3 regions of the Streptomyces sp. NPDC056948 genome follow, and region 2 is predicted to be linked to each of the others. Evidence: riboswitches for the same ligand, from Rfam matches in the RefSeq annotation. Region 2 holds a riboswitch; each other region holds the start of a gene.
The links. Region 2 has a riboswitch for cobalamin ahead of metE (5-methyltetrahydropteroyltriglutamate--homocysteine S-methyltransferase). Riboswitches for the same ligand answer to the same signal wherever they lie in the genome.

Region 1 (2,254 bases), on a different contig from region 2:
TGGTGTCGCCGAGGGTGTGGCTGAGCAGCAGGACCAGCGCGAAGGAGACCAGGGCGCCGAGGAACGCGCCCGCGGACACCGAGACGACACCGCCGCCCACGCCCAGCACGACGATGACGACCGCGCCGGTGGAGGCGCCCGAGGACACCCCGAGCACGAACGGATCGGCGAGCGGGTTGCGCAGCAGCGACTGCATCACCGCCCCGCACACGGCGAGTCCCGCCCCGCACACGGCCGCGAGCAGGGTGCGCGGCAGCCGTAGCTGCCAGACGATCCCGTCCCGGATCGGTGTCAGGTCGGAGCTGCCGATCCCCAGGTGGGACGCGACGACGGACCACACGTCCCCGACCCGGATGTCGGCCGGTCCGATGGTGATCGCCAGGGCCACGGAGACCACCAGCAGCATGGCGCCCGCGACACCGAGCGCCGGCCCGCGGACGGTCACTTCACGAGCCCGAACTCACGCAGTCCGGCCGCGACCTTCTCCACGCCCGCGACCGTGCGGATGGTCGGGTTCATGGCCTGCCCGCTGAGCAGCACGTACCGCTTGTGCTTGACGGCGTCCATGTTCTTGGTGACCGGATCGGACTCCAGGAAGGCTATCTTCCGCTTCGCCGACTCGGCGGTCTCCGAGTCGCGGGTCAGGTCGCCGATGACGAGGACGTCCGGGTTGCGGTCGGCGACCGTCTCCCAGTTGACCTGCGGCCACTCCTCGTGGGTGTCGTCGAAGACGTTCTTCGCGCCGAGGGCTCGGGTCATGATGCCGGGCGCTCCGCAGCAGCCGGCCATGTAGGGCGACTCGGAGTTGGCGAACCAGTACAGCAGGGAGACGTCCGAGGCGTCGATGCCCCGCGTGGCCTTCTTCATCCGCTGCTGGAGGGAGGCCACGAGCTCGTCGCCGCGGTCCTTCACTCCGAACACGGTCGCGAGGTCCCGCACCTCGCCGTAGACGGCGTCGATGCCCAGCGCCTTGTCGCGCTTGCCGTCGCCGCCGCCCGAGTTGTCCTTGCCGGCGCAGTCGGACGGGGAGACGTAGGTGGGCACGCCGAGCTTCTCGAACTGGTCGCGGGTGGCGACGCCGCCCTTGCCGAGGGTGGAGACGAAGGACGCGGCGACGAAATCGGGCTCGGAGTCCAGGACCCGCTCGAAGGAGGGGTTGTTCTCGGCGATGCGCGGCACCTTCGCGTTGGCCTTCTCCAGCCCCTTCATCACGGGGTCGGTCCAGGTCGCCGTGCCGGCCATCCGGTCGGCGAGACCGAGGGAGAGCAGGATCTCGGTGGTGCCCTGGTTGAGGGAGACGGCGTGCCGGGGCGCCTTGTCGACCCGGACCTTCCGGCCGCAGTTGTCGAGGGTGGCGGCCGCGTCGGCCGTGGGGGCCTTCGAGCCCCCGCAGCCGGTCATGAGCAGGGAGCCGGCCGCGAGCAGGACGGCGGCACGGGCGGGTCGGGCGAGGGGCAAGGAAACCAGTCCTCAGACGTCGAGGGCCCGATCGCGGAGCCCGGTCGTACGGTGCTCCCCCGCCGCCGGCCGGCCGCGGGGGCCGCCAGCAGGTCTTCGGACTCGGGTTCATCCGGTGCGGGGCGCCTTCCCGTACGGCATACGAGCCGTTCAGTGGCCGCGGCCCCGCCCGTCCCCCTCACCGCTGCGCGTCAGTTCCGGATTCGCACCGGATTCCCTGACCCACGTACATGGGTTCGACTGGCCTCGGCAAGCTATCACGGAGGGCATCGGGGAATCACCGCGCGCCCTGCGTCGTTGCCCGGACAGCAGCTCTTCCACGACTCCCGAGGAGGCCGCCGGTGTACGGCGACGACGCAACGGTCCGCAGGATCCTCACCGAGCTCGGCGACACCTGGGCCGTGGTGGGCCTGTCGTCGAACCGGCAGCGCGCGGCGTACGGCGTCGCCGCGGTGCTCCAGCGGTACGGCAAGCGCGTCGTGCCCGTGCACCCCAAGGCGGAGACCGTGCACGGCGAGCAGGGGTACGCCAGTCTGGCGGACATCCCCTTCGACGTGGACGTCGTGGACGTGTTCGTGAACAGCGACCTCGCCGGAGCGGTCGCGGACGAGGCGGTCGCGAAGGGCGCCGGGGCGGTGTGGTTCCAGCTCGGCGTCATCGACGCGGCGGCGTACGACCGCACCCGGACCGCGGGCCTGGAGATGGTGATGGACCGCTGTCCGGCGATCGAGATCCCCCGGCTCGGGGCTTCATAATTGGGCGCATGACCCACGCCTCCTCCCCTTCGAACTCCGAT
Region 2 (2,254 bases):
GTCGGTCGAGCAGGACGTGTCGTTCGGGCCGCTGAACCTCGGACTGTCCGATACGGAGGTGCGGGCGCGGGTGGCGGAGGCGCTGGCCGCCCTGGACATCACCGGCCTGGCCGACCGGCCCACCCATCTGCTCTCCTACGGGCAGCGCAAGCGGACCGCCATCGCGGGCGCGGTCGCCATGCGGCCCCGTGTCCTCGTCCTCGACGAGCCGACGGCCGGACTCGACCCCGACGGCCAGGAACGGCTCCTCACCACATTGGACGGGCTGCGTGCGAGCGGCACCACGGTGGTGATGGCCACCCACGACGTCGATCTCGCCCTGCGCTGGGCCGACGACGCGGCGCTCCTCACCCCGGACGGTGTGCACGTCGCTCCCGCGCCCACGGCACTGGCCCGAACCGATCTCCTCCGGCAGGCGGGACTGCGGTTGCCGTGGGGTGCGGCCGCCGCCGAACTGCTGCGTGCCCAGGGGCTGTTGACGGAGTCGGCGCCCGGCCCGCGCACCCCGGACGAACTGGCCGCCCTCACGGCGGAGCGTCTGGGGAGCGGCGGCTGAGGGTCGCTTCCGCGGCCTCCCCGTGTATAGGCTGGCGGTGCAGCTGGTTCGCCCCGTCAGCCAGGCGGGACGCGTCGCAAGAGGGAACCCGGTGGGAATCCGGGACTGCCCCGCAGCGGTGAGCGGGAACGACCGCCGTCATACGCACTGGGCCCACGAACAGGGCCTGGGAAGCGACGGCCAGTAGGTGTTCTCACATGGTGAGGACGTGCCCGCGAGTCCGAAGACCTGCCATCTGCCCGCGCGCGGACGACTCGTGCGCGGACTCCCGGTGACCTCGAGGGCGGGTCGGCGTACATACCAGGCGGACGACCGTGCTGTTGCTGCTGCGCGAGGTCGCTTCCGTCCGGTCCGTCGCCCTTCGCGCTCTCGTCCCGTCGCCGGGATCTCAGGGATTCGTCTCGCGAAGGAGATCTCCGTGACCACCAAGCCCGCAGCCGCGGCAGCACGGGCCACCGTGTACGGCTACCCCCGCCAGGGACAGAACCGGGAACTGAAGAAGGCGATCGAGGGCTATTGGAAGGGCCGCGTCACCGCCGACGCCCTCCGGGCCACCGCCGCCGGCCTGCGCGCCTCGAACTGGCGGCAGCTCGCCGACGCCGGCATCGACGAGGTCCCGACGGGCGACTTCTCGTTCTACGACCACGTCCTGGACACCACCGTCATGGTCGGCGCGACCCCCGGCCGCCACCGGGACGCCCTCGAGGTGGACGCCCTGGACGGCTACTTCGCCATGGCGCGTGGCACACAGGACGTGGCGCCGCTGGAGATGACCAAGTGGTTCGACACGAACTACCACTACCTGGTGCCCGAGCTGGGTCCGGACACGGTGTTCACCGCCGACTCGTCCCAGCAGGTCGCCGAGCTGCGCGAAGCGCTGGCGCTCGGCCACACCGCGCGTCCCGTCCTCGTCGGCCCCGTCACCTATCTGCTCCTCGCCAAGCCCGCCCCGGGTGTGCCCGCCGACTTCGAGCCGCTCACGCTCCTGGACCGGCTGCTGCCCGTGTACGCCGAGGTCCTAGCCGACCTGCGCGCGGCGGGCGCCGAGTGGGTCCAGGTGGACGAACCGGCCCTGGTCCAGGACCGGACCCCGGCCGAACTGAACGCCGCCGAGCGTGCCTATCGCGACCTCGGGGCCCTCACCGACCGCTCGAAGCTGCTGGTCGCCTCGTACTTCGACCGGCTCGGGAACGCCCTGCCGGTGCTGGCGAAGGCACCGGTCGAGGGACTCGCGGTGGACTTCACGGAGTCGGCGGCGGCCAACCTGGACGAGCTGGCCGCGGTGGGCGGTCTGCCGGGCAAGCGACTGGTCGCCGGTGTCGTAGACGGCCGCAACATCTGGATCAACGACCTGCCGGCCTCGCTCTCCCGGCTCGGCACGCTCCTCGGCCTGGCCGACCGGGTCGACGTCTCGGCCTCCTGCTCCCTTCTGCACGTGCCGCTGGACACGGGGGCGGAGCGGGACATCGAGCCGCAGGTCCTGCGCTGGCTCGCCTTCGCTCAGCAGAAGACCGCCGAGATCGTCACCCTCGCGCGCGGTCTCGCGCAGGGCACGGACACGATCGGCGCGCAACTCGCCGCGAACCGGGCGGACCTGTCCTCCCGGGCGAACTCCCCGATCACCCGCGACCCGGCCGTCCGCGCCCGCACGGCGGCGGTGTCCGAGGCGGACGCCCGCCGCTCGCTGCCGTACGCCGA
Region 3 (2,254 bases), on a different contig from region 2:
GCCCGGCCTCGGTGTCGAGCAGGTCTGCGAGAGCCAGTGCACCGCGCTCCTGCTCTGCGGCGCCGGCACCCGGTTCGAAGACGGAAGCCAGTGCCCGGCACAGGGTGAGCGAAGCACGCGTCCCAGGCAGCGGGCGGATCTCCGAGACCGTATGGCCGTCGGCGCGCAGGTGCGGTAGTGCCCCGGCGCGGACGAGTGAGGTCTTGCCGCTGCCGGACGGGCCGACCACCGGTACGACGAGGTGCCGGTCCACCGCGTCGAGGAGGCGTTGTGTCTCCTTCTCGCGGCCGAAGAAGTGTGCGGCGTCCTCCTCGCGGAAGGCGTCGAGTCCTCGGTACGGGCAGCGGCGCAGGTCCGGTTGGAGGTCGAGCAGGGCGGCCGCGGGGATGAGGTAAGAGGTGCCTGCCGTGCGGCCGCGGTCGGTCGCGACCGTCATGCCGACCACGGCCGCGAGTTGCTCGTCCCAGACGGGGGCTCCGCTGCACCCCGGGGAGATGTGGTGTGCGGTGCCCTCGGCCTCCATGGAGATCCAGCCCTGGCCGACGGCGCCGAGCAGCCGCCCGCCGATCCAGGCGCCGTGTTCGGCCGTGGCGGGGAAGGCCAGGATCCGGAAGCGGTGGTCCCAGACATCGCCGGCCCCTGCCAGCGGGACCGGCGTGGTGGGGGTGCCGGGGGTGTCTTCGGGCAGCCGCAGCAGTGCGATGTCGCCCGTGCCGTCCGCGGCCACCGGTCGCCAGGCCGACACCGACGCCTCGTAGGCGACGCTGCCCCGCTGGAGCGGGAACTCGACCGTCACCGGGCCCGTCGGTGGGGATTCGGCCCGTGCGTCGGTGCGCAGGGCCTGTGCGACCACGTGGGCGCAGGTGACCACCGTGCCGGGGGCGAGCAGGAATCCGGAGCCGACGGGAGTGCCGTCGGCGGACCGGACCCGGGCCACCGCGGAGCCGAGCCCCTCAGGGAACCGGTCGTTCTGCACAGGCCCGTCCTCTCCGCTTGTGTGCACCCCCGTGCGCAGTATTGGAGGGTTTGCGCCAGGCCCGTGCAAGCGGGTCGGCGGAACGTGCCCCGCACAGGGGAATTCGCCCCGAGCCGGTCCCCGGGAGCGGAGCGTCGTGCTAGCGGTGTGGGCTTGTCCACACTCTCCCCTCGCAGGTCAACGGCAAGTTGACGGCTGTTCGCGGCCGTGGTGGACTGCCGGGGCCAATACGGCGGTAGGAGAGGAAGCCGGTGGAAGTCCGGCGCGGTCCCGCCACTGTCACCGGGGTAGCAATCACCGGGAGCCAGGAACTCTCACCGCCGGTCTCGTCGAACCAGGGCGTGGACACCCTGAGTGAGGACATATCGCCATGTTCGGCTGCCGATCGAGGGTCAGTACTCCACCGTTGTCCGCCCCCGTGGCCGGCTGAGCCCATGGGTGCCGGTCGCGTCCACGCGTACGGTGCCGCCGTCGGTCTGATCGGTGATCTGCTGCTGGGCGATCCTCGCCGAGGGCATCCGGTCGCCGCGTTCGGGCGGGCCGCGGGTGCTGTGGAGCGGGTGTTGTGGCGGGACCACCGGGGGTGGGGCGCGCTGCACACCGTGGTGTGTGCGGGCGGGGCCGTCGCGCTGGGAGCCGTCGCCGCGCGTGCCGTGCGTACGTCCGCCCCCGCGTCGATCGGACTGGCCGGTGTCGCCACCTGGGCCGTCGTCGGGGGGACTTCGCTCGCCCGGGAGGCGCAGGCCGTCGGGCGGGCCCTGGAGGCCGGGGACGTCGAAGCGGCCCGTGCGCGGCTGCCGCATCTGTGCGGACGGGATCCGCAGGCCCTGGACGCCGACGGGATCGCCCGGGCCGTCGTCGAGTCCGTCGCGGAGAACACCTCCGACGCGGTCGTGGGAGCGCTCGTGTGGGGGGCCATGGGTGGCGTGCCGGGGCTTCTCGGGTTCCGGGCCGTCAACACCCTCGACGCCATGGTCGGGCACAAGTCGGCCCGGTACCGGCGCTACGGGTGGGCCTCCGCGCGGCTGGACGATGTCATGGGGTGGCCGGGGGCCCGGCTGACCGCCGTGCTCGCGGCCGTGGCCGGGGGCGATCCGCGGGGAGCCGTGGGGGCCTGGCGTGCCGATGCCGCCAAGCATCCGAGTCCCAACGCCGGGCCTGTGGAGGCCTCGTTCGCGGGGGCGCTCGGGGTGCGGCTCGGCGGGACCCTGTCCTACGGCGGGCGCGTGGAGCACCGGCCCGTGCTCAACGGCGCGGGGCGCGCCGTCGGTACCCGGG

Region 1: it holds a riboswitch for cobalamin, as region 2 does, so the genes downstream of both, ACFTZL_RS22650 (ABC transporter substrate-binding protein) here and metE (5-methyltetrahydropteroyltriglutamate--homocysteine S-methyltransferase) in region 2, are expected to answer to the same signal.
Region 3: it holds a riboswitch for cobalamin, as region 2 does, so the genes downstream of both, ACFTZL_RS19115 (cobalamin biosynthesis protein) here and metE (5-methyltetrahydropteroyltriglutamate--homocysteine S-methyltransferase) in region 2, are expected to answer to the same signal.

What each region holds. Positions count from the first base shown of each region.
Region 1 covers NZ_JBHUQX010000174.1:3,517-5,770, forward strand. Annotated here, with positions in the region: gene ACFTZL_RS22645 (FecCD family ABC transporter permease) at 1-406, opposite strand, end outside; gene ACFTZL_RS22650 (ABC transporter substrate-binding protein) at 442-1,401, opposite strand; cobalamin riboswitch at 1,528-1,718, opposite strand; gene ACFTZL_RS22655 (CoA-binding protein) at 1,800-2,213, shown strand; gene ACFTZL_RS22660 (4-hydroxybenzoate 3-monooxygenase) at 2,222-2,254, shown strand, end outside.
Region 2 covers NZ_JBHUQX010000018.1:17,778-20,031, reverse strand. Annotated here, with positions in the region: gene ACFTZL_RS04170 (energy-coupling factor ABC transporter ATP-binding protein) at 1-556, shown strand, start outside; cobalamin riboswitch at 584-807, shown strand; gene metE (5-methyltetrahydropteroyltriglutamate--homocysteine S-methyltransferase) at 975-2,254, shown strand, end outside.
Region 3 covers NZ_JBHUQX010000135.1:12,141-14,394, reverse strand. Annotated here, with positions in the region: gene ACFTZL_RS19120 (trypsin-like peptidase domain-containing protein) at 1-976, opposite strand, end outside; cobalamin riboswitch at 1,169-1,312, shown strand; gene ACFTZL_RS19115 (cobalamin biosynthesis protein) at 1,411-2,254, shown strand, end outside.